DNA from 2 places in the Bradyrhizobium sp. S3.7.6 genome. Region 2 is predicted to be linked to the other one. Evidence: riboswitches for the same ligand, from Rfam matches in the RefSeq annotation. Region 2 holds a riboswitch; the other holds the start of a gene.
What was found. Region 2 has a riboswitch for glycine ahead of gcvT (glycine cleavage system aminomethyltransferase GcvT). Riboswitches for the same ligand answer to the same signal wherever they lie in the genome.

Region 1 (14,850 bases), 170 kb from region 2:
GCCTTTGCCGAAGAAGGCGCGCTCCTTATAGACCTTGCCGAGCTCGTTGGCCTCCAGCACCACCGGCTCCTTGGTCTCGGGCCGCGCCGCGCGCGGCACCAGGCTCGGCACCGCAGAAAGCAAATTGCGGGTGTACTCCATGGTCGGGTTGCGCAGCACGGTCTCGAGCGGACCGGTCTCGACCAGCCGGCCCTGCCGCATCACGGCGACGCGGTCGGCGATCTCGGCGACCACGCCCATGTCGTGGGTGATGAACAGGACGGCGGTGCCGTGATCGCGCTGGAGGTCGCGGATCAGCGTCAGGATCTGCTTCTGCGTGGTGACGTCGAGCGCGGTGGTCGGCTCGTCGGCGATCAGCAGCTTCGGCTCCAGCACCAGCGCCATCGCGATCATGATGCGCTGGCGCTGGCCGCCGGACAGGCGATGCGGATAGGAGGCGAAGATACGCTCGACCTGGGGCAGGCGGACCTGCTCCATCATGTCGAGAATGCGCTTCTTCCGCGCCTTGGCGTCGAGATCGGTGTGGGCGCGCAGGACCTCGTCGATCTGACGGCCGACCGGCACCACCGGATTGAGCGCGGTCATCGGCTCCTGGAAGATCATCGCCATCTGCGTCGCGCGGAGCTGGCGCAGGCGGCGATCGGTCGCGGTGAGAATCTCTTCGCCGACCAGCTTGACGCTGCCGCCGGTCGGAACCAGCGTGCCCTTCGGCAGCAGGCCCATCGTGGTGAGCGAGGTCACCGACTTGCCCGAGCCGCTTTCGCCGACGAGACACAGTGTCTCGCCCTTATGCACCTGGATCGAGATCCCGTCGATGATGTTTGCGCCCTTCGGCTTCTTGCCGATGGAGACGACGAGGTTGTTGATGTCGAGAACTGGGTTGGTCATCACTTGATCCGTCATCACTTGCCCTCCCGCTGCTTCATGCGGGGATCGAGGGCGTCGCGGGCGGCGTCGCCGATCAGATTGATGCTGAGGATGGCGATCGAAAGCAGCAGGCCCGGCCAGAAGATCAGCGTCGGCTTGAGCTGAAAATACTGACGGCCCTCGGCCATGATGTTGCCCCAAGTCGGCGTCTCCGGCGAGATGCCGGCGCCGAGGAAGGAGAGGATGGCCTCGGTCAGGATCGCGGAAGCGCAGACATAGGTGCCCTGGACGATCAGCGGCGCGATCGTGTTCGGCATCAGATGGCGCCACATGATCTTCGGCAGGCTGGAGCCGACCGAGATCGCAGCCTCGACGTAAGGCTCCTCGCGCGCGGACAGCACGACCGAGCGTACCAGGCGTGCCACGCGCGGTATTTCGGGGATGGTGATCGCGACCAGCACGGTCCAGATGCTGGCGCCGGACAGCGACACCACGGCGATCGCGAGCAGGATGCTCGGCATCGCCATGAGGCCGTCCATGACGCGCATCAGGACGGCATCGACCAGCTTGAAGAAGCCGGAGACGAGGCCGATCGCAAGGCCGATGACGATCGACAGGATCGCCGAGCCGATGCCGATCAGGAGCGAGATGCGGCCGCCATAGATGACGCGCGACAAGAGGTCACGGCCATAGGCGTCGGTGCCGAGCAGGAACTGCGCCGAGGCCGGCTTCAGCCGCTGCGAGGGCGCAAGCTGGACCGGATCGTGCGGCGCGATCAGCGGCGCCAGGATCGAGACCAGCACGATCAGCGCGAGCAGGATCGTGGCCGCCGCAATGATCGGCGTCGAGGTGAGGAATCCGAAACGCGGCCGCAGTGGCGACGTGATCGGAATGGACGACTGGGGGAGGCTATCGACGGACATATTGTTGGTATCCTTGCCTCAGTACCGGATCCGGGGATCGAGCAGCGTATAGGCGACGTCGATCAGGAGATTGACGACGACATAGATCAGCGACGTCAGCAGGATCATCGCCTGGATGACCGGATAGTCGCGCGCCAGCACAGCGTCTACCGTGAGGCGGCCGATGCCGGGGATGTTGAACACGCTCTCGGTGACGACGACGCCGGAAATCAGCAGCGCAAAGCCGGTGCCGATTACGGTGATGACGGGCACCGCGGCATTGCGCAGCGCATGGCGCATCATCACGGCGACCTCGTTGATGCCCTTGGCGCGGGCGGTGCGGACGTAGTCCTCACCGAGCACGTCGAGCATCGCCGCACGCGTCATGCGCGCGATCAGCGCGATGTAGATGAACGAGAGCGCGCAGGTCGGCAGGATGATGCGCTCGAAGAACGGTCCAAAGCCGTTGAAGATGCTGCGGAAGCCCTGCACCGGCACCCAGCGCAGGTCGATCGCGAAGACCTCGATCAGGAGATAGCCGACCACGAACACCGGCACGGAGAAGCCGAGCACGGAGAGGCCCATCACGAAACGGTCGATCCAGGTGCCGTGCTTCCACGCCGCGATGACGCCGAGCGGCACGGCGACGATCACGGCGAGAATGATCGTCGAGAGCGCGATCGAAATCGACGGCTCGACGCGCTGGCTGATCATCTTCATGACTGGCAGGTTGGAGATCAGCGACGTTCCGAGATCGCCGTGCAGCAGCTTGTTCACCCAGGTGATGAATTGCACGATCAGCGGTTCGTTGAGGCCGAGCGAGTCGCGGATGCGTTCCAGCCGTTCCGGCGTGGCGTTATCGCCGGCGAGAATGGCGGCGGGATCGCCCGGCGTCAGCCGCAGCAGCAGGAAGACGAACAGCGCGACGACGCCCATCACGGGCACCGCGGCCAGAACGCGGCGAATGAGATAACCTAGCATGCACCTATCTCCGGCTGCGGAACTTGTGGGGCCGAGAGGCCCCTGTGGAATCGGTTCTGTCTATCATGCACGCCTGTCACTCGGGCTGGAAAGCCGGCCGGAGAAGCCGACCTTTCGGGGCAAATTGTGTGCCAAGGGCAGGGCGGTCGCAAGAGGCCGCCGAGCCTCCGATATCGGCCACTCAGGATGCATGGCGGAACTCGCGCTCAACCCTGAGTGAGGGTGCGGTCGGCGGTGCGTTGAGCCCGCGCCAGCCGTCGATGGTCCCGGCAATCATCTGCGCGGTCGCCGCCGACAAGGTCCAGCCGAGATGGCCGTGACCGGTGTTGAAGAACACGCCCGGCATCCGTCCTGCGCGCACCACGGGCATCATGTTCGGCATCATCGGCCGCAGCCCGGCCCAAGGCACGACCTTGGACGTTTCGACGCCGGGGAAGTTGCTGCGCACCCAGTCGACCAGCGGCTGCACGCGGTCGGCGCGGATGTCGCGGTTGAAGTCGTTGAATTCGGCGGTGCCTGCGACGCGGAAACGATCGGCGCCGAGCCGGCTGGTGACGATCTTGGCGGCTTCGTCGAGCAGGCTCACGGTCGGCGTCGCATTGCGGCTTGCGGCAGTGTCGAGCTGAACGGTGATCGAATAGCCCTTCACCGGATAGACGTTGACGCGCTCGTCGAGGAGGGCGGCGAAGTGGCGGCTGGCCACACCGGCGCAGACCACGACGCCATCCGCCTTCAGCATGCCGCGCGCGGATGCGACAGCATCACTGGCCGAAAGATCAGCCCAGCCGATGACAAAGCCGCCACCTGCCTGGGCAATGGAATCGATGTTGGCTTCGTGGATAAAGGTCGCGCCGCGCCGCTTGCAGGCTTCCGCAAGTCCGCGCGTGAACTTGTGGATATCGCCGGTCGCATCCGACGGCGTGTAGAAGCCGCCAAAATAGTCCTTGCGCAGCGTCGGCTCGATGGCGCGGATCTCCTCCGGCGTCACCGGGCGGCGATCGAGCCCGCCTTCCTTCAGCAGCGCATTGACCTGCAGGCCGGATTCAAAACCCCTCTTGTCGTGATAGATGTGCAGGATGCCGCGGCGTTCGAGATCGAAGTCGATGCCTTCGCGCTCCGCGATCTCGAACAGATGCTTGCGGGCTTCGATCGCGAGCCGCGTGGTCTGAACCGTGTTGGCGCGGTAGTTACCGATATTGGCGACGAACTCGCTCATCCACGAATATTTGTGCCAGTTCGGCCGCGGGTTCATCAGCAGCGGCGCATCACGCCGGAACATCCAGCGCAGGCCTTTCAGGATCGTGGCGGTGCTGTTCCAGACTTCGGCATTGCTGGCGGAGAGCTGTCCGCCATTGGCGAAGGACGTCTCCATCGCGGCGTAGCGGTGCTTGTCGAGCACCGTCACCTTGTATCCGCGTTCGAGCAGGGCATAGGCGGTCGTTACGCCGGTGATGCCGGCGCCGATGATGGCGATATGGGTCATGGCAGGTTCGGGGCTCCCGTGAGTTAGAGTCGGCTAACCGCCGGCCAAAGGCCGTTGGCGGCGCCCCATCTGTCACGGTTACCTGAGAGCTTGATCCGGCGCGGACCTCGGCGAGGTCAGCTCCGGACTATCCCCTTCGGTGGACGTCACGACCACATTGGCCGTGCCGCCTCTCTCCAGATCGTCCTGACGATACGGTCCTTTTGCCTGAGAGTTTCCGGGGCGGTTGCTCCGTCGGCGCCGCAACGAAAGCCTGAACTCTCGTTGCGATCTCTCCCGCATCGTCGCGTGGACAATCGAGCAGTACGATGCGCCTCATTTTTAGACAAGGCTAAATTTAAACCGCGACTGCCAACGCATTGTGCAGTGCGAAGGCTGCGTCGTCAGTCGAGCGTCGCCAGCAAGCCGGCCATCAGGCGCCCGCGTTCAACCAGGCTCTCGACCTCGATGAACTCCTCGAGCGTGTGGCCGTTGCCGCCGCGCACGCCGAGGCCGTCGAGCGTCGGGATGCCCATCGCGCCGGTAAAGTTGCCGTCGGAGCCGCCGCCAGAGCTCGCATGCGGCAGCTCAGTGCCGAGCGATTTGGCGATGCCGCGCGCCTTTTCATAAAGTGCCATGGTGCCGGCATCGGGCTCCCATACGGGGCGCGTGACGCCGCGCGTCACCTTGAACGTGACATCATTGGTCGTGCCCGACAGCGCCAGCATCCGCTCGACGCCGCGATCGAGATCGGCCTGGCGCTTGGCCATGGACAGCGCCTCGCCGGTGGCGGTCGTGGCAACGCAATTGACCCATTGTCCGCCATGCACGACGCCGACCGAGAAGGTGCAGTCCTCCGTCGTCATCGCGTCGATGGCGAGGATCTGCCGCGCCATCTCGCGGATCGCCGAGCGTCCGGCCGACAATGTTGCGCCGGCATGGCTCGGCCGGCCCGTCGCTTCCAGATTGAAACGCGCGATGGCGTAACGTCCGGTGGTGACACCGTTGTCGGCGCGGCCCGGTTCGGGCACCAGCACATATTTGTTGCGCGCAGCCTCCGCCTCGATGATGTCGCGCGTCGAGGGCGTGCCGACTTCCTCGTCGGGCGTAAACAGCACGGTGATCGGCAGCGGCGTGGTGAAGGACGCACGTGCCAGCTGCCGGATCGCTTCCAGCGAGAGATAGTTGCCGCCCTTCATGTCGTAGATGCCGGGGCCGTAGCACTTGTCGCCCTCGCGCCGCCATTTCAGCTTCTCGATGGTGCCGACCGGGTGGACGGTATCCATGTGGCCGGCGATCAGGATGCCCGGCTCGCCCTGTTTCGGATGCGGGAAGCGCGCGCGGATCACGCCGCCGAAGCCCTGTCGACCGCCGATGCGTTCGATCGTCGCACCCATGATCGCCATATCCCGCGCTGCGATATCGAGCATGCGGTTGACGGCACCCGCGTCCCAGGTCGGGCTCTCGCATTCTACCCAGGTGCGCAGGCCCTCGAGCATCGCCTCGGAATCGAAGGGAAGATTGGCTGGATTCATCTTAATGTCTCTCAAGCTTCGAAAGATGGAACGCGCATTGCATTGGCGCGGACGGGACTGGCGGAAAGCGTTGTAGAGCCAAACCGATCTTTGTGGAGCCCGTGGGCGCGCCGCTTGGGGCTGCAGCGAAACCGGATTGACGCGCTCAACACTGTCTGCAAGTCTCGAAAGACAAAGGCATCGCATGAGGTTAGTTCGCCTAAAGAACGAACCGAATGCTCAACCAATAACCTGCCTTTGAACAGTTTCACGTCAGGAGAAACTTTTATGTTGAGCTTGATGCGCCGGGGGCGTCGCGCGTTCGCCTCCACACTTGCGCTATCGGTCGTTGCGCTTTCGACGGCGATGGCCTCGCCGGTACTTGCCGCCGCCAGCAAGACCATCACCGCGGTGATGCATTCGGATCTGCGCATCATCGATCCGATTTTCACCACCGCCTACATCACGCGTGACCATGGCTACATGGTCTACGACACGCTGATCGCGACGGACTCGAATTTCAAGATCCAGCCGCAGATGGCGGACTGGAAGATCTCCGACGACAAGCTCACCTACACCTTCACGCTGCGCGACGGCCTGAAGTGGCACGACGGTACGCCGGTGACGGCGGAAGACTGCGCCGCTTCGCTGAAGCGCTGGGCCGCGGTCGACGGCATGGGCCAGCAGATGATGCAGTTTACTGCGAGCATCGAGGCGACCGACCCCAAGACGATCACGCTGAAGCTGAAGGAGCCCTACGGCCTCGTGCTCGAATCCATCGGCAAGCCGTCCTCGCGCGTCGCCTTCATGATGCCGAAGCGTCTCGCCGAAACGCCGCCGGACAAGCAGATCCCCGAGCAGATCGGCTCGGGTCCGTTCAAGTTCGTGCAGGGTGAATTCCAGCCCGGCGTGAAGGCGGTATACGTCAAGAACACCGACTACGTGCCGCGCAAGGAGGCGTCGAGCTGGACTGCCGGAGGCAAGGTGGTCAAGGTTGATCGCGTCGAATGGATCACCATGCCGGATGCGCAGACCGCAGTGAACGCGCTGCAATCGGGCGACATCGACTTCATGGAAGTGCCGCCGTGGGATCTGCTGCCCGTCCTTGAAGGCAATGCCGACCTCAAGACCGAGACGCTGAACAAGTTCGGCTACCAGACCCTTGGGCGCATGAACTTCCTCTATCCGCCCTTCGACAATCCGAAGATCCGCCGTGCCGCACTTCTGGCGATGAACCAGAAGGACGTGCTCGACGCGCTCGTCGGCAATCCCAAATACTACAAGATCTGCGGTGCGTTCTTCATCTGCGATACGCCGTTCGCGACCGACGTCGGCTCGGAATCGCTGGTCAAGGGCAACGGCATGGCGGAAGCCAAGAAGGCGCTCGCCGAGTCCGGCTATGACGGCACGCCCGTCGTGGTCATGGTGCCCGGCGACGTCGTGACGCTGAAGGCGCAGCCGACGGTCGCGGTGCAGTTGCTCCGCGAGGCCGGCTTCAAGGTCGACGCGCAGGCGACCGACTGGCAGACGGTGGTCAGCCGGCGCGCCAGCCAGAAGCCTCCGAAGGAGGGCGGCTGGAACATGTTCTTCACCAACTGGGTCAGCGCCGACGTGTCCAACCCGATCGCCAATCTGTCGATCGGCGGCCAGGGCAAGAAGGGCTGGTTCGGCTGGGCGGAAAACGCCAAGATCGAGAAGCTCAAGGACGATTTCGTCCGCGCCGCCTCGCTCGACGATCAGAAGAAGATCGCGACCGAGATCCAGAAGGAAGCCTATGACCAGGTGATCTACGTGCCGCTCGGCCAGTATCTGGCGCCGAGCGCGTGGCGGAAGTCGCTCACCGGCGTGCTCGACGGCCCAGCGACGCCGGTGTTCTGGAACATCGACAAGACCGAGTAAGGCCAAGTCCAGGTAAGGGAAGGTGCATCTCGCACCTTCGGTCCGAGCGTTACGCGGCGTCGCTGTCATCAGCGGCGCCGTTTTCGTTTGTCAGCCTCGCGTCAGCTTTTAACTCTTCCAGTGTCCAATCATTGCTATTTGTTTCTGACTTGAAATAGATGTGCGCAGTTCGCACATCACTTCCTTCCTGCATTTGAGTCCCGTGTCGATTGATTTTTCATTTCGGGCGATGGCCGAGCGGTCCGATCGCGCGCCGGCGCGATGGCGGCGGCCTTTCCTGCGCTGGCTCGACGGCGTCGAGACGGGTTGGGCCGTTCCGCTTCTCATTGTGTGCTTTGTCGCGCTCTGGACGATCTATCTGGCCGTCGCCTATGCCGGCAGCGGCCTGCACCCTGATACCCTCGAGGCCTGGACGCTCGGGCGCCGTTTCGCGTGGGGCTACCACAAGCATCCGCCGCTGATGGGCTGGGTTACGGCGGTGTGGACCGCCGTCTTCCCGCTCAGCGACTGGTCGCTGCAATTGATGGCGATGGCCAATGCCGGGCTCGCCCTGTTTTTCGTCGACCGGATCGCACGGCAGTTCGTGACCGGGCACAAACGCATCCTGGTGCTGCTGCTCCTGATGCTGACGCCGGCCTATCAATTCCACGCCCAGCGCTTCAACGCCAATGCGGTGCTGCTTGCGCTCTGGCCGCTCGCGACCTGGTCTTTTCTGCGCGCGTTCGAGACCCGCAGCGCGGCCTGGGCGGTCGCCGTAGGATGCGCGACGGCGCTGGCGATGGTCGGCAAATATTATTCGGTCTTCCTGGTGGCGAGCTTTGCATTTGCCGCGCTGGCTCATCCCGCGCGCCGCGCCTATTTCACGTCCGCTTCGCCGTGGATATCGGTCGTGGTCGGGCTCGCGGTGTTGTCGCCGCACATCTACTGGCTCGCGACGACGGGGGCGTCGGCCTTCACCTACGCGATGGCGCACGCCAACGGCAACTTCGTGAGCTCACTCGGCGAGGTGCAGAACTTCCTGCTCGGACTCGTGGCGGCCATCAGCGTATCGGCCGTCTTCTGGGTGATCATCGCCGGCACACGGCTGAAACAATTTGCTGCCGACTTCGCCGCGATGAGTTCCGGCCTGCGGCTTCTTTTTTACGTTGCGATCGGCACGATCGTACTGCCGGTCCTGACGTCGCTGGCGATGGGCACCGATCTGCCGTCGCTATGGGCGTTGCAAGGGCTGTTCCTGTTCGTCGTGCTGATCGTTTGCGGCACGCGCTACCCGATCGAAAGATTCTACACCGTCAATGTCGCGGTCATCACCGCGATCGTTGGGCTCGCCGCTGTCTTCGTCGCCGCCCCGATTCACGCCGTCTATCGCAACAATCACGGCTACGAAGAGGGCCGGAATTTCTACGCGCAGGTAGCCAATGAGATCACCCGGGAATGGCACGAGCTGACCGGGGAACCGCTCAGCGCCGTCAGTGGCGACGATTCGCTGGCCTTTGCGACTGCGTTCTACAGTCCGGACCATCCGTATTACGCGCGGCCGTTCGAATTTCAGTACACGTGGGGCATGCCGCGAAGGACGACATTGGATCGCGGCTGGGCCGCGCTCTGTTTCAGCGGCCAGGATTATTGCGGCAGGTGGATGGAGTCCGTGTCCGCGCGCGCCGAGCATTTCGTCAAGCGCCAGTTCACCGTGCAGGCGACGCTATGGGGCAGGCCCGGCCTGACTCGAGACGTGGTCGTGCTGATCGTGCCACCGCGAACGAGCAGCGCGACGCCCGAGAGCGCCGCGCAGGACTTCAGCGCCAGCAGGCGCCCGACGGACTAGGCTTTGCGCTCAGCAGTGGCTGTCGCGGATTCGCTCGAGGCCTTCGCTCGCGAAGGGGGGAGTGAACGCAGTTCGGTCGGCGCCCGACGTCGAGCGTTCCGTTTCCGCCCGATCCGGGGTGGTGTTGTCTTCGCGATGTTCCGGTTCCATGAGGCGGCCTTTCGAATTGCTGCAGTACAACATCGATGCGGCCGGGAAGTTCCTCATGCGATGGGACGATGATGCGGCTTGAACAGCCGTCCCTTTTCCACCACCAGCACGATCGCAAGCGCCGCCAGCGTCGACAGGAAGAAGCCGACCGAGAACGGCAGCAGCGTGCCGTCGAAACTCTGCCCGATCGCCATGCCGACGACGATGCCGATCAGCGTCGTGATCGAGCCGTAGAGCGAGGAGGCGGTGCCGGCGATGTGGCCCTGCGGCTCCATGGCCAGTGCGGTGAAGTTCGCGACCATCATGCCGAACGAGAACATCATCAGGGCGGACAGCACCATGAACAAGGAGAGCGGCAGCATGCCGAGGCTTTCCGTCAGCAGCATCACGCCCGCAACCGCGGTGTAGAGCGTCAGCGCGCCGTGCGAGATCACGCGCATGCCGAGCCGTCCGACCAGCTTCGCATTGAGGAAGCCGGCGATCGCGGTGCCGGCCGCGATCGCGGCGAAGGCAATCGGGAAATAATGGCCGAGATGATAGACGCCGGTGAAGACCTGCTGCGCCGAGAAGACATAGGCAAAGAGCGCGCCTATCACGCTGCCGGCGGCCGTCGCATAGCCGATGGTCTGGCGGTTGGTCACGGTCTGCCGGAACGCCGAGAGCACGTCTGCGGGCGCCAGCGATCTGCGCTCGGACTCCGGAAGGGTTTCGGGCAGCCGCAGCACGCTCCATGCGAGCGCGAGCAGTCCGTAGAGCATCAGTACGACGAAGATGCCGCGCCATTGCGTGACCAGCAGCACCGCCTGCCCGAACGAGGGCGCAATCACCGGCACCGCGATGAACACCATCATGGCGAGCGACATCACGCTCGCCATCCGTCGGCCGACATAGCAGTCGCGCACGATCGAGGTCGCGATCACGCGCGTCGCCGACGTGCCGAGCCCTTGCAGCGCGCGCGCCAGCAGCAGCGTCTCGAACGAGGGCGCGGCGACCGCCAGCACGCTTGCCACCGCATAGACCGCCATGCCGCCGAGCAGCACCGGGCGGCGGCCGAAGCGGTCCGACAACGGGCCCATGACGAACTGCCCGGCACCGAAGCCGATCAGGAAGGTCGAGAGCACCAGCTGAAGATGGTTGGCGTTGGGAATGGCGAAGGCTGCCCCGATGTTGGGCAGCGCCGGCAGCATCATGTCCATCGCAAGCGGATTCAGCGCCATGATGGACGCGATCACGATGACGAATTCTGGAAAACCCATAGGCCGGTGTCCCGAGGACACCCAATCGTCGGCATTGACGTCGGACAAAGCTCACCTCTGAAAATCAGAGGCTTTTTGATCGGTTATGCTGCGTCGCACAACCCATGTTTCGGGATGGCTGACAGGCGGGTGCACAAGAATTGGTGATGTCGCCGGGCCCGGGGAGGGCTGCCTCGTCCATCATCGTGCGCTACCAGCCTGCTCGACCAGGCCGAGCGCCAATCGTCCCGCGGTGTCGACATAGTCGAGATCGCGATGGATCAGCATCACGGTAGTGGCGCCGTCGAGCAGGATCACGAGCTGGCGCGCGAGCGCCGCTGCACCGGCAACGCCATGCCCGCGCAATACGGTTTCGAGCCACGCTTCAAAACGCTTCTTGTGCGCCGCGCCGGCCTTGACCGCGGGATGTGCCGGCGTGTTTGCGAGCTCGGCAATGGTGCGCAGGAATCCGCAGCCGCGCCATCGGGGCGTATCCACGGAGCGTCCGAGCCTTGTGAAGAGACCGCGGACCTTGTCGGCCACCGTGCCCTCGGTCTCGGCGAACCAGCGCATATAGAGCTCCAGCGTCGGCTGGTCCCTGGCCGCGATGGTCTCGGCGACGAGCTCGTCCTTGCTGGTGAAGTGATAATAGAGCGTCTTCTTGGTGACGCCGGCCTTCTCGGCGACCGCGTCCATGCTCACCGCCCTGATGCCTTCGCCATAGAACAGGCGCGTCGCCGCGATGACGATCTGCTCGCGTGTGGTGTCGCCTTTGCCTGACATCGCCAATGTATACTGCCTAGTGAGTATACACGACAAGATCGCTGTGGCTGACTTCCGCGCCTGTTCGACCTGGAATTCGACCTGGAAGGAGCCTGCCCTTGTCCGATCTCGTACTCTCCGAAACGCGAGGCGCTGTCGCGCTGCTGACGTTCAATCGCCCGAACAAGCTCAATGCGCTGAGCTACGCCCTCGTCGACCGTCTGATGGCGATCCTCGATCGTATCGAGAACGATGCCGATATCCGTGCCGTGATCCTGACCGGGGCGGGCGACCGCGCCTTCTCGGCCGGCGCCGACATTGCCGAGTTCTCGGAGAGCGTGAAATGCGGGCCGGACGCAGCGGTAAAGGCCTTCGTACTGCGCGGGCAGGCGATGACGGCGCGCATGGAGGCGTTTCCGAAGCCGATCATCGCCGCCGTGAACGGCATCGCCTTCGGCGGCGGCTGCGAGATCACGGAAGCCGTTCATCTCGCCGTCGCGAGCGAGCGCGCGAGCTTCGCCAAACCCGAGATCGCGATCGGAATCACGCCGACCTTCGGCGGCACGCAGCGCCTGCCACGGCTCGCGGGTCGGAAGCGGGCGCTCGAATATCTCCTGACAGGAGATTCCTTTTCGCCACAGCGGGCTCATGAGATCGGTTTGGTCAACCGCGTCGTGCCGCACGGGCAGCTTCTGGACGCAGCCTTCGCGCTGGCAGACCGCATCACGCGGCATTCGCACCTGGCGGTCGCCCGCGTCATCACCGCCGCCACGCGGGGCCTCAACGTCTCGATCTCTGAAGGTCTCGCCATCGAGAGCGAGCAGTTCGCACGTATGGCGGCGACCCGGGACACGCGCGAAGCGCTCGATGCCTGGCTTGCCGCCCGCTCGCGCTAGGGGTGGTGCGGCGGATCTGGCGGTCGCGGCGATAGGGAACCGGTTCCCCCTGCCGTCCAGGCGGACGGCTGGCAACCAGGGATTCACCATAAGCGCGAGCGCTACGCACAGGGGAGATGAATCCGCAACCCATCCTGTCCATGGTGGCACGGCCTGGCGCCGCGTCGGCGCCGGCATAAACCTGGCCAAACAAGGTATCCGATTGTGTCCGATGTCACCGGTGCAGCACGATGGTTGGAACCCTCGGCCGACATGGCTTCGCGGCGGAACTTCTGGCTTGCCTGCCTGATCGCACTGACCACACTGTTGGTGCTCGGCAATCTCGCCAACGACGCCGTGCTCGATATGAAATATGGCTGGGACACCCGCGTCAATTGCGCGGCGGTCGATGCGTATGCCAGCGGGCTCGATCCCTATTTCGTCAAGAACCTGAAGGGCACCAAGCTCTCTTATCCCTATCTGCCGGTGACTCTGGATGTCTTCCGCCCGTTGTGCGCGGGTGGACTTCTGATCGATCACTACAAGGGCATCTTTCCTGTCCTCGCCGTGATCTGCGGGCTCCTCTTGCCCGGTCTTGGCCGAACGCGCCCGAGCGCGCGCGATGTTGCGCTGAGGGTGCTCTGCACGCTCGGCGCGTTCGTCGGTTTCGAATGGGTGCAGGCGTCTGGCAACTTCGCGATCCTGAGCGGCGTGCTGACCGCGATTGCGCTGAGGTTTCTGCTTTCTCGGTCGGCGTCCGGCGCGCCTGAGGGCCGCAGCTTTCCGTTGCGGCTCGCCGGCGCCGCGCTGCTCGGCCTCGTGACATCGTTCAAGCTGGTGTTCTTTCCCGTGCTGGCCGCGCTCTATTTCCTGCCGCTGCCGCGTGGCCGCAAGCTCACGCTGATCGCGGTTGCGGCGTTCAGCTTCGCATTGCCGATCCTGATATCGCGGCTGATGTACCCCGAGCTGTTCGCGAGCTGGCAGCTGGCGATGGGCGGAAAGATCCCCGACCAGCATCTCGTCGATCTCTTCGAGATCAATCCGTCGCTGCTGCTGGCGGCGCGCGACCTCATGGATCATGCCGGCCTCGGTGACAGCAAGGCGGTGACGTTCGCGACCTATGCATGCGCAGCACTCGCGCTCGTGCTGGTGCCGTTCGCTTTGTCCATCCTGCGCGTGGTCACGAGCGAGCCGGCGCAGGAAGGCGGATCGCTTCTTGTGCGACTGGATCGCTGGCTGATCGATCATCCCCGCGTCGCCATGCGTATCACGGTGTTCGCGATGTTTGCGCTCTATCTCAGCTCGCCGCGCCTCAAGGAATATGCCTTCTTCGAGCTCGCGCTTTATGCCGCGATCCTCGTCGTCGATCTTCCGGCCCTGTCACTTGCCGCGTTCCTCGCCGTCGGTCTCGCCTTTCCGGCACTGATCTCGATTCTGGGGACGGCATTCGAGGGCAGCTTCATCCTCCTCATCATTGCGCTGACAAGTTTCTGGATCCTGCTGCTCGACTTTCGCGCCGAGCCGAAGCGGCTGGCGACGGAAGGCGCGCAGTCATAGCGCATGCCGCCGCGTCCGCCGCAAAAGGGACGGCGCCTTGCCCCCGCGCAGGCTCCAGCGGGTTCGTGACTGCATCGGTCTGCCGTCCGCCTTTGGGCGAAGGCTCGCCCCGTCAGCTCCGATGGTGCGGGCAGCCGGAGTCGAACCGGCACAGCGCTTGCGCGCCGAGGGATTTTAAGTCCCTTGCGTCTACCAATTCCGCCATGCCCGCTTGATCCAACGAGATCAACTAGTTAAGTCCACCTCCGGCCGTCTGGAATTGGCGCGTTTCGCGGGCCGATGGGCGGTTCTTCCTTAAGCGAGCCGGCCGCGCAAGGCAAAGCCTCAATCCGGACATCTGTTGTTGCTTTAGGCATTCTCAATCCACGGGGACTATTCATCCGGCATGGCTGCTTCGTTTTCCTCTCGCCTGCGCGACTCGGGCGCATTTCTGGCGCTACTCGCGGCGGGCGCGGCGCTGTCCGGTTGCGCCAGCATGACCGAGACGGTCGCACCGGCCTTTGCCGATCCCGGCAAGTACGAATTGTACGACTGCAAGCAACTCGAGGCTGAGCGTAAGGCGCTCGCCAGCCGCACCGAGCAGTTGCAGAAGCTGATGGAGAAGGCTGAGACCGGGGCGGGAGGCGCGGTCGTGTCCGAGCTCGCCTATCGCAACGACTACATCGCGGTGCGCGGGCAGTCGCAACTTGCCGAGGAGGCATGGCGCCGCAACAAGTGCCGGGAAACGCCGCCCGGTGTGACGCCGGCGGCCTCTGCTCCGCAGCGGCCGGACATCAAGCCCGCCCCGCGATCCGGCAGCGCCGTTCGCTGAGCCGGCACGA
Region 2 (14,850 bases):
GAGAGCCGCGCGCCGGACCCCCGTCGCATGACAATGCTAGGAACGTGCCATGACAGTCGTGTGAAACTGTCGGCGCCGCTCAGTGGAGATCAGGCCACAAATGAATGAAAACGCCGCCCGCTTGAAATGAAGCGCAGGCGGCGGCGTTCCAGCCCCGAGAGGGATTAGCAAAATCCCGGATATTGATCAGTCCGAATGGATGACGAGAAGGTTCAACGGCACAACGCGACCAAGCTCAAATGGATGCGTGGCGGCGCTGCGTCGAACTGGGCATTGAAATCCCCCAGCCCAATAGATACGGGCGGGAGACGAGATCGTTTCACACGCGCAGAGGCGGATTAGGGCACTTCTTTTCCGTGGTTCTATGAATGGCGAGCTTGCGCGTTTTTCCCGGAGGGATTGTCGGCTGACAGCGTGGCTGACTTGGAAGGCTACATCGAAATCCTTTTGCGAAAGCTTCGCCGGGAAGCTGGCAAAGAAGCCGCCAACTGAGGCGGCCTTAACCGGTCTTCCGTTCGAGCATCGCCATTTCAACTTGGTCGGCCAGGACTGTGAGATGACTTGCGAGGCGGTCGAATAGTTCGCGCTTAGCGGCGTCGGTCGCGGATGAGAGCGCACTCCGCCGCGTCCTTCCGCAGCTTCTCAAGTTGAACCAGATGATCTTGCATGGCCCGCTGGCCCGCTGTTTCGAGAACCAGCGGAGTCAACGCGACGGGCTTACTTCGGCGGCTGCAAGCCGGATGATTTCAACCATTCCTCAATGCGGGCGGCGACATCGGATTCGTGGGCCTTCTTCAAAAGAGCCTCTTGCTCTGGGGCCGCCTGCAATTGTTCTGCCTTTTCTCGCGCTAGTCTGGCTTCCTTGATGAGCCGCTCTCCAAGCACTCTATCCGGTTTGAATCGGAAGCGCTTCATGACTTCCTCCTGTCACAAAGTTCGCTCTGCTTAAAACTTTCAAGGGGCACAGAAGTTCTACGGAACTCTACACCTCATGTTCGCTTAGCGGAACACATTCGTTTGCGGTCCGTTCTTCAAATCCAAATCGGGCCACCGCGAAAATCAAACTAGGCCACCGCGCTCGGAAACCAGGCCAGCATCCGGGTACTGCCGAAATAGGCCACTCGGGATTGCAAAGTAGGCCACTGGTAGGAACTAAGGGATTGCCCGCCCTGTTGCATGTTGTTCCTCCCTCTAAAGGAACAGCCTTATGGCCGACGACAAGGTGCCGTCCGGAATGCGGTTGGAATTCGGTATGGCGTATTCCCGGGTAACATGAAGTTATCGTTTCAGGCGGCAAGGTCAATTGGCTGATCGGTGGGTTTTGTGGCGAGCGTGTTCCAACCATCGACCTTGCGCATGCTGATCTGTCCCGAGGCGAGCAGCGCCCAGAACATCATCGCGGCGGTGTCGGCCGACGGCAGTACGGTTTGGGTTTTGATCCGGCGCTTGAACTCCTCGTGCAATCGCTCGATCGCATTGGTCGTGCGTAGGCTGCGCCATTGGCTCGGCGGCAGGCGCGCGAAGGTGAACAAGCGGTCTCCCGCTTCCTCCAGGCTGTCGGCAACGGCACGATGCTTGAGCCGCCATTTGCGGATGAAGGCCTTGCGGCGAACGGTGATCTCCTCAGGCGTCGTCGCATAGATCATGTCGTTGTACTCTGCGGTGATCTCGTCGTGCAGGCGCTCGGGGGCATGGGCCAGCAGGTTTCTGTGTTTGTGAACCGTGCAGCGTTGCACCGGCACGCCGTCCCAGACGACTGCAATGGCCTTGTCGAGCCCTGGTGCGCCGTCGACGATGAGGAATTCGGGACGCCGCAGCCCGCGCTTGATGAGATCGTCCAGCACCGTGCGCCAGGCCTCGGCGCTTTCGCCGCCCATGCTCTTGATCGCGAGCAGAACCTTCTGGCCGTCCGCTCGCACGCCCAGCACAACGAGCAGTGAAATCGAGGTCGCCTTGCGGTCGAGGCGCACCCGAACGACGGTGCCGTCGAGGATCAGGCGCACGATCGGCTCCGCGGCCAGCGAGCGGCTGTTCCAGGCGTCCCAGTCGCCCTTTACCTTGCGCCAGGTCCGGCTCACCGTGTCCTTGCCGACCGTCCCGCCGAACAAGGCCGCCAGCGCGCGACGCACCCGCCTGGTATTGGTGCCGGCGAGATAGCTGCTGGCGATCAGCGCGTCGGCGGCAAGCGTGCGTCGTTGATAGGCCCGCAGCGCCTGGCTCTTCCATTCCGCCGTCCCGCCCTCCGGCGTGGTCAGCCGGGCCCGCGGCACCGCGATCTCGATCGGCCCGAACGTGCCCGTCAGCGAGCGCGTCCGGCTGCCATGACGGTGGGCCTTGACGCAGGCTCCTGCTTCATTGCCGGCCATCTTGCTTCGTTCGTAACGCGGCCGTGCCAGCGCGGTATCGAGTTCGCCGCGGATCAGCTCTTCGATGAACTGACGCGCCCGAGCCCGCACCTCGGTCTCGATCGGATCGAACCAGTTGTCGAAAAGATCAACAGCCATTTCGGTCGCAGGCTGCATGGAATCAGGCTTCGTAGTAAACTTGGTCATGGCGTAGTCTCCAGTCCGACGCTTCAACGCCGGACGATTCGAGGTTGATCACCCCGGAGACTACGCCAACCCTAATTCCTACCAACCCTGCGACGGCACCGACGACAACAATAAAAATCCAAATGAGAAGCAGCCCGGCGAGAATCCGGACGGCAAGTACCATTTCAATCCTGGGAACATGGCCGGGAAGAAGCCCGGGGATCCGGAGCAGACTGCTGAAAACCGTGGCGAGCAGCCGCACGAGGACAAAGAAAAACCCGCCGGTTAGATGCCGGCCACTCGCAGATGCGAAGTAGGGCCACTATAGGACCGCACCGGACGGCGGCTTTATGGCCGGCCACTCACCGAAGAAAAATGGGAATGGATTGTTTATCCCAGGATCGGGCAAGGAGATCGCTTCGCAGGAATGGCTCCCACTAGAGCGGCCTCAAAGGGAGCGCGGGCCTACATCGATGAGAAGCTGGATGGAAAAGAGGCCGCCAACTGAGGCGGCCTCAAATCATCAGGATCAGCCAGACGATTAGGCCAGCGTTCACGGTGCCTACGGTGACAATACCTGTCTGAATAAGTCGCTCGGTCATGGTGTCACCCCCCGATTGAGAGGGAACCCTGCGCTCAATCGGAACGAGCGTCTATGCAGATTGTGCCAGAACCGGGAAATTTCGGTAATATATGACGGCGTGTTCCGCCCGTGAATACACCTTATGGTTGGCCCAGAACAAAACAGGCCACGTGTCATTTCAAACCAGGCCAATGTCGCCGGAAACAGGCCAGTACCAAAATCCGCGAAAGAACATATTGCGAACTTGGAACAAATAGGGTACATTACTTTTATCGCCGGCCCGCCCCGCCAATCGTTTGTCCCTCTAGCGAATCCTCGCCATAAGGAGCACGACCCAATGTCCAACACTGCCCTGCGTATCGTCGAAGGATCTTCCATGGACAAGAGTAAAGCTCTGGCCGCCGCGCTCTCCCAGATCGAGCGCCAGTTCGGCAAGGGCTCGGTGATGAAGCTCGGCAAGAACGACCGGTCGATGGATGTCGAGGCGGTGTCCTCGGGTTCCCTCGGGCTCGACATTGCGCTCGGGATCGGTGGTCTGCCGAAGGGGCGCGTCGTGGAAATCTACGGGCCGGAATCCTCGGGCAAGACCACGCTGGCGCTGCACACGGTGGCGGAAGCGCAGAAGAAGGGCGGAATCTGCGCCTTCATCGACGCCGAGCACGCGCTCGACCCGGTCTATGCGCGCAAGCTGGGCGTCAACATCGACGAGCTCCTGATTTCGCAGCCGGACACGGGCGAGCAGGCGCTGGAGATCTGCGACACACTGGTGCGCTCGGGTGCGGTGGACGTGCTGGTGGTCGATTCGGTCGCGGCTCTGGTGCCGAAGGCCGAGCTCGAGGGCGAGATGGGCGACGCGCTGCCGGGTCTCCAGGCCCGTCTGATGAGCCAGGCGCTGCGCAAGCTGACGGCCTCCATCAACAAATCCAACACCATGGTGATCTTCATCAACCAGATCCGCATGAAGATCGGTGTGATGTACGGCTCGCCGGAAACCACGACCGGCGGCAACGCGCTGAAATTCTATGCCTCCGTCCGTCTCGACATCCGCCGCATCGGCGCGATCAAGGAGCGCGACGAAGTGGTCGGCAACACCACGCGCGTCAAGGTGGTGAAGAACAAGCTGGCGCCGCCCTTCAAGCAGGTCGAATTCGACATCATGTACGGCGAGGGCGTCTCCAAGATGGGCGAGATCCTCGATCTCGGCGTCAAGGCCGGCATCGTCGAAAAGTCCGGCGCCTGGTTCTCCTACGACAGCCAGCGCCTCGGCCAGGGCCGCGAGAACTCGAAAGCGTTTTTGAAGGCCAACCCTGACATCACCGCCAAGATCGAGACCTCGATCCGCCAGAACTCCGGCCTGATTGCCGAGCAGATTCTTGCCGGCACCCCCGAGCGCGACGCCGACGGCGAGGAGCCGGCGGACGAGTAAGACCTAACGCGAAAAATTATCGCGAGGAGCGGGCGCTGAAGACGTTGAGTTGCCGACGTCGTCAGTGCCCGTTTCGTTTTGGGGGCGTTCGCGATGAAACGCGTGATCCTGACCAGTTCGTCCGGCGTGGGTCTCACCTACGCAAATCGTGCCGACATGGTCGTCCCGTTTATCTTTCGCTTCGTTTCGGGGCCACTGCCTACCTCGCATCACCTCGAGCAATACCTGACGGGAGGCTATGTCAGAGGCGATCCAGAGGTGCGTTGGTCCGATCTTGTTGGCCGGTTGCCTCAGACCGGTCTAGCGCACAAGGAGACAGGCCTGATTTGGTTTTGCGAGACCTATGGCGTCGATCTCATCGAGCTGTGGTTCGACCCTGAGCCCAATAGTCAGTTGCAACTGATCTGGATCCTCGATTATTTGCGGTCCCATCCATCGATCACCGATCGTCTGAGATTGCGACGTGTCAATTTCGATCTGCGCGGAGCGGACGGCACAGGGCTTCGCGATCGTATGGTGCGGGAATTGGAGGTCGCGGACTGCGACTTCGAGATCGCCAACATGGCCTGGGAAGCCTACCGGGCGCCAACGCCGGAGCTCTGTTTCGGATTGCTCGGCAGGGATTTCCCCAGGCTGCCCTTCCTGAAGCCTGCGATGGAACAATTGCTGGCAGAACTGCCATCACCAATCACCGGACTAGGTACGACGGAAGCGCGGCTTCTCGACCTGATTGCGCGGGGGCACAACCGTACCAAGGAGCTGTTTCAACCGGACGGTCCGCTGCAAACGCGCGTGTTCGATCAATGGGAATTGGGCCCGCTGCTCGAAGGGCTTGGGTCCGGCCCAATGCCGGTGATCACGGGTCTCGATCCGAAACTCGCGACGCTGGCCCCGCACGATGCGCGAGGCCGCAACGCCGCCTTTCGCCGAAGCCGGCTATCGCTCACCGAATTTGGGGAAGCGGTCCTTGAAGGCCGGGAGGATTTCCGCCGTCAAAACCCGATTCGACGCTGGTGGGGTGGTACGCTTCTCACCAACGAACGGCTTTGGCGGTGGGACCGAAAGAACTGTTCGCTGGTTGCACCCTAGATACGCGTTCGGGGCCGTAGGGTGGGCAAAGGCGCGTAAGCGCCGTGCCCACCATATTCCAACGCGCACAAAGGTGGTGGGCACGCTTCCGCCTTCGCTCTTCGAGCTACGGCGGACAAGTCGCTTTGCCCACCCTACGAAGCTACGATCCCTTACTCCGCCGCTTCCGCGTAATCGCTGACCAGCGGGCACGAGCACACCAGGTTGCGGTCGCCGTAGACGTTGTCGACGCGGCCGACCGGGCACCAATATTTGTCGGTGCGCGAGGTGCCCACGGGGAAGCAGCCCTCGGCGCGGGTGTAGGCGCGATTCCAGGCATCATCCGCGATGTCGTGCACGGTGTGCGGGGCGTGGCGCAAAGGCGAAGCCTCGATCTTGAAGCGGCCGGCCTCGACCTCGGCAATCTCCTTCCGGATCGCGATCATTGCGTCGCAGAAACGATCCAGCTCCGCCTTCGATTCCGATTCGGTCGGCTCGATCATCAGCGTGCCCGGCACCGGGAAGCTCATGGTGGGCGCATGGAAGCCGTAGTCGATCAGGCGTTTTGCGATGTCGTCCACGGTGACGCCCGAGGTCGTCTTCAGCGCGCGCGGGTCGACGATGCACTCATGCGCGACGCGGCCCTTCGCGTTCTTGTAGAGCACCGGGAAGTGCGCATCGAGGCGCGCGGCAATGTAGTTGGCGTTGAGGATCGCGATCTCGGTCGCGCGCTTCAGGCCGTCGCCGCCCATCATCAGAATGTAGATGTAGGAGATGGTGAGGATCGACGCCGAGCCGAACGGCGCGGCCGACACCGGACCGACCGGCGCGTCCCCATTCGTCGCCGGATGACCGGGCAGGAACGGCGCGAGATGCGCCTTCACGCCGATCGGGCCCATGCCGGGGCCGCCGCCGCCATGCGGGATGCAGAAGGTCTTGTGCAGGTTGAGATGGCTGACGTCGGCGCCGTAATCGCCGGGCCGGGACAGGCCGACCTGCGCGTTGAGGTTGGCGCCGTCCAGATACACCTGGCCGCCATGGTCGTGGACGATGTCGCAGATCTCGCGAATGTGCTCCTCGAACACGCCGTGCGTCGAGGGATAGGTGATCATCACCGCGGCGAGATCCTTCGAGTGCTTCTCTGCCTTGGCGCGGAGATCATTGACGTCGACGTCGCCGTTCTTCTCGCAGGCGACCACCACCACGTCCATGCCGACCATCGCGGCCGAAGCCGGGTTGGTGCCGTGGGCGGAGGAGGGGATCAGGCAGATTTTTCGGTGCGTCTCGCCGCGCGCGGCATGATAGCCGCGGATCGCGAGCAGCCCGGCATACTCTCCTTGCGCGCCCGAATTCGGCTGCAGCGAGATCGCGTCATAGCCGGTGATATCGCACAGCCATTTTTCCAACCGCGCGAACAGTGCGTGGTAACCCTTGGCCTGCTCGCGCGGGGCGAACGGGTGCAGGCTGCCGAACTCCGGCCAGGTCAGCGGCATCATCTCGGTGGTTGCGTTCAGCTTCATGGTGCAGGAGCCGAGCGGGATCATGGCGCGGTCGAGCGCGAGGTCGCGATCGCTGAGCTTGCGCATGTAGCGCAGCATCTCGGTTTCCGAGCGATGCGCGTGGAACACGGGATGGGTGAGGAAAGCGGTGGTGCGCTTCAGCGCCTCCGGCAGCGCCTCGCGCGTGGTCGCGTCGATCTCGGCGTAAACAAGCGTGCCGCCGAACGCGCGCCAGACCGCCTCGACGGTCGCCGGCGTCGTGGTCTCGTCGAGCGCGATGCGGAGCGCGGTTTCGCCAACGCCGAGGTTGATCTTCTCGGCGGTAGCGCGCGCGACGATCTCGGCGCGCTTGGAACCTGCATCCACGCTGAGCGTGTCGAAGAAGCTATCCGACTGCGGCGCGAAGCCGAGCTTGCGCAAGCCCGCGGCAAGCACGGCGGCGCGGCGATGCACATTGCGCGCGATTTGCGCAAGCCCCTCGGGGCCGTGATAGACCGCATACATCGAGGCGATCACGGCGAGCAGCACCTGCGCGGTGCAGATGTTGGAGGTCGCCTTCTCGCGGCGGATGTGCTGCTCGCGGGTTTGCAGCGCGAGGCGATAGGCCGGCATCCCGCGCGAGTCCACGGAGAGGCCGACGATGCGGCCGGGCAGCGAGCGCTTCAGCGCATCGTGCACCGCCATATAGGCCGCGTGCGGGCCGCCATAACCCATCGGCACGCCAAAGCGCTGCGCCGAGCCGATCGCGATGTCGGCCCCGAGCTCGCCGGGCGAGGCGAGCAGCGTCAGGGCCAAGAGATCGGCGGCAACGATCGCGAGCGCGCCCTTGGCCTTCAACGTCGCGATCGCGGGCCTGAGGTCACGCACGGCGCCCGAGGAGCCCGGATATTGCAGCAGCGCGCCGAGCACGTCGGCCTTGTCGAGATCGGCGAGGGGATCGCCGACGATCAGGGTCCAGCCCAGCGGCTCGGCGCGGGTGCGCATCACCGCCAGCGTCTGCGGATGCACGTCCTTGTCGACGAAGAAGGCTTTTGCTTCGACCCGTGAGTGCCGCTCCGCGAGCGCCATCGCTTCCGCCGCGGCGGTCGCTTCATCCAGCAGCGAGGCGTTGGCGACATCGAGCCCGGTGAGGTCGCAGATCATGGTCTGGAAGTTGAGCAGCGCCTCCAGCCGGCCCTGGCTGATCTCGGGCTGGTAGGGCGTGTAGGCCGTGTACCAGGCCGGGTTCTCCAAAATGTTGCGCTGGATCACCGCGGGCAAAACCGTGCCGGAATAGCCTTGGCCGATCAGCGAGGTGAAGACCTGGTTCTCGCGCGCGAGCTCGGCCATGTGCGCGATCGCCTCGGTCTCGCTCAAGGGCTTGCCGAGGTCGAGCGGGGCGGTCTGCCGGATCGAGGCCGGCAGCGTCTCCGCCATCAGGGCGTCCACGCTCTTGGCGCCGACGGCCTCCAGCATTGCGGTGACGTCGCGCGCCGACGGGCCGATGTGGCGGCGAACGAAGGTGGCGGCGGTGTCGCCATTGGATTTGCGGTGCGCGGTCATCATGGGTCCTCGCTTTAGATTTCGCTGTCGCCGTCATGCCCCGCGAAGGCGGGGCATCCAGTAAACGCAGGCGTCACGGCTTGAGCCGAGAAGCCGCGGCGTACTGGATCACCCGCCCCAGTGCGCAGTGCGCACAAGGCGGGTGATGACACCGAATATGAGGTCAGAGTTCGCTTCATCTCACGCCGTATGTGCCTTGTAGGCGGCTTCATCCATGAGGCCGCCGAGCTCGCTCTTGTCGGCCATCCTGATCTTGAAGAACCACGCCTTGCCTTGCGCGTCCGAGTTCACCAGCGCCGGCTCGGTGGCGAGCGCGTCGTTGGTCTCGAGCACTTCGCCGGTGACAGGCGCGTAGACGTCGGAGGCGGCCTTCACCGATTCCACGACGGCGGCGGCTTCCGCCTTCTTCAGGCTGCGGCCGACCTTCGGCAGTTCGACGAATACGACGTCGCCGAGCTGCGACTGCGCGTAGTCGGTAATGCCGACGGTGGCGACATCGCCGTCGATGGCCAGCCATTCATGGTCGGAGGAGTACAGCGTCGTGGTCATTTTCTCAGTCCTCAGCGTTTGTAGGTGTTTTTCACGAAAGGCATGGCGGCGACCGTGAGCGGCAGCCGCTGGCCGCGCACCTCGGCGAAGAGTTTTGTATCGAGCGCGCTCGATGCCGTGGGCACATAGCCCATCGCGACCGGCGCATTCAGGCTCGGGCCGAAACCGCCCGAGGTGACCTTTCCGATCGGCTCGCCGCCGGCGTCATCCGCAAACAGCAGCGCGCCCTCGCGCACCGGCGCGCGGCCTTCCGTGCGCAGGCCGACCCGGCGGCGGCTCGCGCCGTGATCGAAATGGGCGAGGATCGCATCAGCGCCGGGAAAACCACCGGCGCGGGCGCCGCCGCTGCGGCGGCTCTTCTGCACCGACCATTCCAGCGCGGCCTCGACCGGCGTGGTGGCGGTGTCGATGTCGTGGCCGTAGAGGCAGAGCCCGCCTTCCAGCCGCAGGCTGTCGCGGGCCCCTAAGCCGATCGGCATCACGTCGGGATTGTCCAGCAGCGTTTTGGCGAGGCGCTCGGCATCGGCCGCGGGGACCGAAATCTCGAACCCGTCCTCGCCGGTGTAGCCGGAGCGCGAGACGAAGCAGTCGAGACCGGCGACCTTGTGCGGGCCGGCATCCATGAACTTCATGGAGGGCGCCTCTGCACACAATTTCGCCAGCACCGCTTCCGCCTTCGGGCCCTGCAGCGCGATCAGGGCGCGGTCTTGAAGCGAATCGATGATGCAGTCGTCCGCGAGATGCGCGCGCAGATGCGCTTCGTCCGCTTCCTTGCAGGCGGCGTTGACGACCAGGAACAGGTGGTCGCCGAAATTGGCGACCATCAGATCGTCGAGAATCCCGCCGTCCGGATTGGTGAACTGGGCATAGCGCTGCCGTCCCGGGGCAATCGCCACGATATCCTGCGGCACCAGCCGTTCCAGCGCGCGGGCAGCGTCCTCGACCTTGCCCGACTTCGGCCGAAGCGCGAGCTGGCCCATATGGGAGACGTCGAACAGGCCGGCGGAGGAACGGGTATGGAGGTGCTCTTTCAGGACGCCCGCGGGGTACTGTACGGGCATGTCATAGCCCGCGAACGGCACCATCTTGCCGCCGAGGGAGACGTGAAGCCCGTGAAGGGGCGTATGTTTGAGGGAATCTTGGTCGTCGCGCGCAAGCATCACGGGGCCCTCGGTGGTTCCCCGGGGACGATTCCCCGGTAGCAACCAGTCGAAGCCCCATCTGTCGCTGTGCCTGAGAGTATTATCCCGTCGGCGGACGCAGTCCGGGTCTTATGCCCGTCGGCGCCTCTTTCCAGATGTCGTCAAAGCCACGCGGTCCTTTTGCCTGAGAGTTTCCGGGGCGGTTGCTCCTTCGGCGCCGGCACCAAAGCCGGTCTCTCCCGACGTGGCCGTACGATACAGATGGGTACAGACCACAGGCCGGCCAAGCCTGTCAACGCGCACCTGGCGCCTTTCAACGGGATTGCAAACGGGATTGCGCGCCTGCGGCAACTCACTGATCTCCTTGCACAGTTTCTGGACAGCGCAGCTGGCCTTGTCTAAAAGCGCTTTGACCCGCAGATATCAGCCCAAATGCCCGGTTTGGATGGCGTATCGCGGGTCCAAGCACACCCGATTGGATGAACATGAGCGGCGTCAACGAGATCAGGTCGACCTTTCTGAACTTCTTTGCCGAGAACGGCCACGAGATCGTGTCGTCCTCGCCATTGGTGCCGCGCAACGACCCGACGTTGATGTTCACCAATGCCGGCATGGTGCAGTTCAAGAACGTCTTCACCGGCGTCGAGAAGCGGCCGTACCAGCGCGCCACCACGTCGCAGAAATGCGTGCGCGCCGGCGGCAAGCACAACGACCTCGACAATGTCGGCTACACCGCGCGCCATCTCACCTTCTTTGAGATGCTCGGCAATTTCTCGTTCGGCGACTATTTCAAGGAGCGGGCGATCGAGCTGGCCTGGACCCTGATCACCCGGGAGTTCGGGCTCAAGAAAGACAAGCTGCTCGTCACCGTCTACCACACCGACGACGAGGCGGCCGGGTTGTGGAAGAAGATCGCCGGCTTCTCCGACGACCGCATCATCCGCATCCCGACCTCGGACAATTTCTGGGCGATGGGCGACACCGGCCCGTGCGGCCCGTGCTCGGAGATCTTCATCGATCGCGGCGATCACATCTGGGGCGGACCTCCGGGCTCGCCGGAAGAGGATGGCGACCGCTTCCTCGAATTCTGGAATCTCGTGTTCATGCAATACGAGCAGGTGACGAAGGAGGAGCGCGTGGATCTGCCGCGTCCCTCGATCGACACCGGCATGGGGCTGGAGCGCATGGCCTGCATCATGCAGGGCGTCGACAGCGTGTTCGAGACCGACCTGTTCCGCCATCTGATCGACGCGACCGCGTCCGCGCTTGGCAGCGGGCCGAACGAGCAGACGGTGGCCTCGTTCCGCGTCATCGCCGACCATCTGCGCTCCTCGGCGTTCCTCGTCTCCGACGGCGTGCTGCCCTCGAACGAGGGCCGCGGCTATGTGTTGCGCCGGATCATGCGCCGCGCGATGCGCCATGCGCAGCTGCTGGGGGCCAAGGAGCCGCTGATGCATCGGCTGGTCTGGGCGCTGGTGCGCGAGATGGGCCAGGCCTATCCCGACCTGATGCGCGCGGAAAACCTGATCGAGGAAACGCTGCGGCTGGAAGAGACCCGCTTCCGCAAGACGCTGGTGCGCGGCCTTGCCATCCTCGACGAGAAGAGCGCGTCCCTGAAGAAGGGCGACATGTTCGACGGCGACGTCGCCTTCACGCTGTACGACACCTACGGCTTCCCGCTGGATCTCACGCAGGATGCGCTGAAGTCGCGCGGCATCGGCGTGGATCAAGCTTCGTTCACCGACGCGATGGAGCGCCAGAAGGCCAAGGCGCGCGAGTCCTGGAAGGGTTCGGGCGAGGCGGCTTCCGAAGCGATCTGGTTCCCGCTGCGCGAGAAGCTCGGGGCCACCGAATTCCTGGGCTATGAGACCGAGAGCGCCGAAGGCGTGGTCTCCGCGCTGGTGAAGGACGGCCAGGAAACCGCGAGCCTCAAGGCCGGCGAGACCGGCGCGATCGTGCTCAACCAGACGCCGTTCTACGCGGAGTCCGGCGGCCAGGTCGGCGACACCGGCGTGCTCAGCGGCGAGGGCGGCATCAAGTTCCGCGTTACCGACACGCAGAAGAAGCTCGGCGATCTCTTCGTCCACGTCGGCACCGTCGAGAGCGGCGAGCTGAAGCTCGGCACCGCGCTGCAGCTAGAGGTCGATCACGGCAGGCGCACCTCGATCCGCGCGCACCATTCGGCGACGCATCTCATCCACGAGGCGCTGCGCCAGGTGCTCGGCGACCACATCGCGCAACGCGGCTCGATGGTCGCGCCCGACCGCCTGCGCTTCGACTTCGTGCATCCGAAGCCGATCACGGCGGAAGAGCTTGCCCGCGTCGAGGACATCGCCAACGACGTGGTGCTGGAGAATGACGAGGTCACCACGCGCGTCATGGGCGTGGACGAGGCCCGCGAGGCCGGGGCGCGCGCCCTGTTCGGCGAGAAATACGGCGACGAGGTCCGCGTCGTCTCGATGGGCAGGACCGCGCGGGAGCGCGGCGCCAACGCGCTCGGCTGGTCGGTCGAGCTCTGCGGCGGCACCCATGTGAAGCGCACCGGTGACATCGGCCTGATCACGCTGACCGGCGAGAGCGCGGTCGCCTCCGGCGTGCGTCGCATCGAGGCACTGACCGGCAATTATGCGCGCCGGCATGCCAACGAGACCATGGCGCTGGCGAAGACCGCGGCCAACGAGCTGCGCACCTCGATCGACGACGTCCCGGCGCGCATCACAGCCCTGATGGAGGAGCGCAAGAAGCTCGAGCGCGAGCTCTCCGACGCCCGCAAGAAGCTCGCGATGGGCGGCGGTACATCCGTCGGGAACGGCGCAGCCGCAGGCGTGCGCGAGGTCGGCGACGTCAAGCTGATGGCGCGCGCGGTCGAGGGCATCGAGATGAAGGATCTCAAGAGCCTTGCGGACGACGGCAAGAAGCAGATCGGCTCCGGTGTGGTCGCCATCGTCGGCGTCACCGAGGACGGCAAGGCTGGGATCGTGGTCGGCGTCACCGCCGATCTCACCGCGCGCTTCAATGCCGTGAACCTGGTGCGCGTCGCCTCCGAGGCGCTCGGCGGCAAGGGCGGCGGCGGCCGGCCCGACATGGCGCAGGCTGGCGGTCCCGATGGCGCCAAGGCGCCCGAGGCGCTCGCGGCGATCGAAAAAGCGATGGCAGGCGCGTAAACGGCCATGCGCCTCGTTCCGCGAGGACGTGGCTCGGCCGATCCCAACCTAAGGGATCGCCTGTACGAATTGCTGGAGCACGATCCGCTCGCCTACTCGATCGGGTCGCGCTTCATCCAGGTGATCATCAGCGTCATCGTGCTCGACGTGGTCGCGATGATCCTCGCCTCGGTGCCGGAGCTCGACGCGCGGTTCGACACGCTGTTCAGCGCGGTCGCCGTCCTCGCCGTCATCGTGTTCGCGCTCGAATATCTGGCGCGGCTGTGGACCGTTGCGGGGCACACCCAGCGCAACGGCTCCGCGCTGTCCGACCGGCTCTCTTATGCCTTCTCCGCGCTCGGCATCATCGACCTCATGGCGTTCCTGCCGGCCGCGATCGTGCTGGCCACCGGCCGGCACGCGACGCTGGCTGGGCTCGGCGTGCTGCCGTTCTTCAAGCTGATCCGTTATTCGCCGGCGATGCGCTCACTGCTCGCGGCCATCCATGCCGAGCGGCGTGCGCTGATTGGCTGCATCGTCATCCTGATCGGTGTGGTACTGACCTTCGCCTCGCTGCTCTACGCCATCGAGCGTGATGTGCAGCCCAGCAAGCTCGGCACCATTCCGGACGCGATGTGGTGGGCGATCGTGACGCTCGGCACCGTCGGCTATGGCGACGTCGTGCCGGTGACGCCGCTCGGCAAGTTCATCTCGGTGTTCGCGATCATCTCGGGTTTTGCCATGATCGCGCTGCCGGTCGCGATCATCTCGACCGCCTTTGCCGAGGAGGTGAGGCGGCGCGACTTCGTGGTGACCTGGGGCATGCTGGCGCGGGTGCCGCTGTTCTCGCATCTTTCGGCCGCGGAGATCGCCGACATCATGCGGCTGCTCCGGGCCCGCACCATCGAGCAGGGCGAGGTTCTGGTGCGGCGAGGGGACGCCGCTTCCTCGATGTATTTCATCACTGCGGGCGAGGTCGAGATCGCGCTGCCGAGCCAGCAGGTGCGGCTCACCGACGGCACCTTCTTCGGCGAGATCGCGCTGCTGCATAAGACAAAGCGCAGCGGCACGGTGACCGCGACACGCAAGACGCGGCTGCTGGTGCTCGACGCCCAGGATTTTCACGCGCTGATCGAGCGCATGCCGACGCTCGCCGCGCACGTCCATCAGACCGCGAAGGCACGGCTCGAGGAGACCGGCGATCTTGCGGCGGCAGAATTGGCGCAGGCGGAGCGCGACGACACCGACCGCTAGGCGGTCAGCTCTTCTTCAGGAAAATGTAGTCGGCCGAGTAGGGCGCGCTTTTGAATTCGCCGGCCTTGTCGCAAGAACCCTCGAGCTTGCCGCCGTGGGTGTTGATGCGCTGG

Region 1: it holds a riboswitch for glycine, as region 2 does, so the genes downstream of both, ACVJ5M_RS18670 (D-amino acid dehydrogenase) here and gcvT (glycine cleavage system aminomethyltransferase GcvT) in region 2, are expected to answer to the same signal.

The regions. Positions count from the first base shown of each region.
Region 1 is NZ_JBSSEQ010000001.1:3,950,151-3,965,000, forward strand. Features, by position in the region: gene ACVJ5M_RS18655 (ABC transporter ATP-binding protein) at 1-888, opposite strand, end outside; gene ACVJ5M_RS18660 (ABC transporter permease) at 903-1,790, opposite strand; gene ACVJ5M_RS18665 (ABC transporter permease) at 1,809-2,750, opposite strand; gene ACVJ5M_RS18670 (D-amino acid dehydrogenase) at 2,932-4,233, opposite strand; glycine riboswitch at 4,301-4,415, opposite strand; glycine riboswitch at 4,419-4,522, opposite strand; gene ACVJ5M_RS18675 (M20/M25/M40 family metallo-hydrolase) at 4,617-5,747, opposite strand; gene ACVJ5M_RS18680 (ABC transporter substrate-binding protein) at 6,015-7,625, shown strand; gene ACVJ5M_RS18685 (glycosyltransferase family 39 protein) at 7,855-9,450, shown strand; gene ACVJ5M_RS18690 (multidrug effflux MFS transporter) at 9,654-10,856, opposite strand; gene ACVJ5M_RS18695 (TetR/AcrR family transcriptional regulator) at 11,037-11,618, opposite strand; gene ACVJ5M_RS18700 (crotonase/enoyl-CoA hydratase family protein) at 11,717-12,493, shown strand; gene ACVJ5M_RS18705 (hypothetical protein) at 12,746-14,029, shown strand; tRNA gene ACVJ5M_RS18710 (tRNA-Leu) at 14,152-14,240, opposite strand; gene ACVJ5M_RS18715 (twin-arginine translocation pathway signal) at 14,415-14,840, shown strand.
Region 2 is NZ_JBSSEQ010000001.1:3,781,146-3,795,995, forward strand. Features, by position in the region: gene ACVJ5M_RS17810 (hypothetical protein) at 718-915, opposite strand; gene ACVJ5M_RS17815 (IS256 family transposase) at 1,287-2,522, opposite strand; gene recA (recombinase RecA) at 3,452-4,540, shown strand; gene ACVJ5M_RS17825 (hypothetical protein) at 4,634-5,629, shown strand; gene gcvP (aminomethyl-transferring glycine dehydrogenase) at 5,782-8,649, opposite strand; gene gcvH (glycine cleavage system protein GcvH) at 8,830-9,198, opposite strand; gene gcvT (glycine cleavage system aminomethyltransferase GcvT) at 9,210-10,358, opposite strand; glycine riboswitch at 10,504-10,592, opposite strand; gene alaS (alanine--tRNA ligase) at 10,826-13,504, shown strand; gene ACVJ5M_RS17850 (cyclic nucleotide-gated ion channel) at 13,511-14,737, shown strand; gene ACVJ5M_RS17855 (DUF3455 domain-containing protein) at 14,742-14,850, opposite strand, start outside.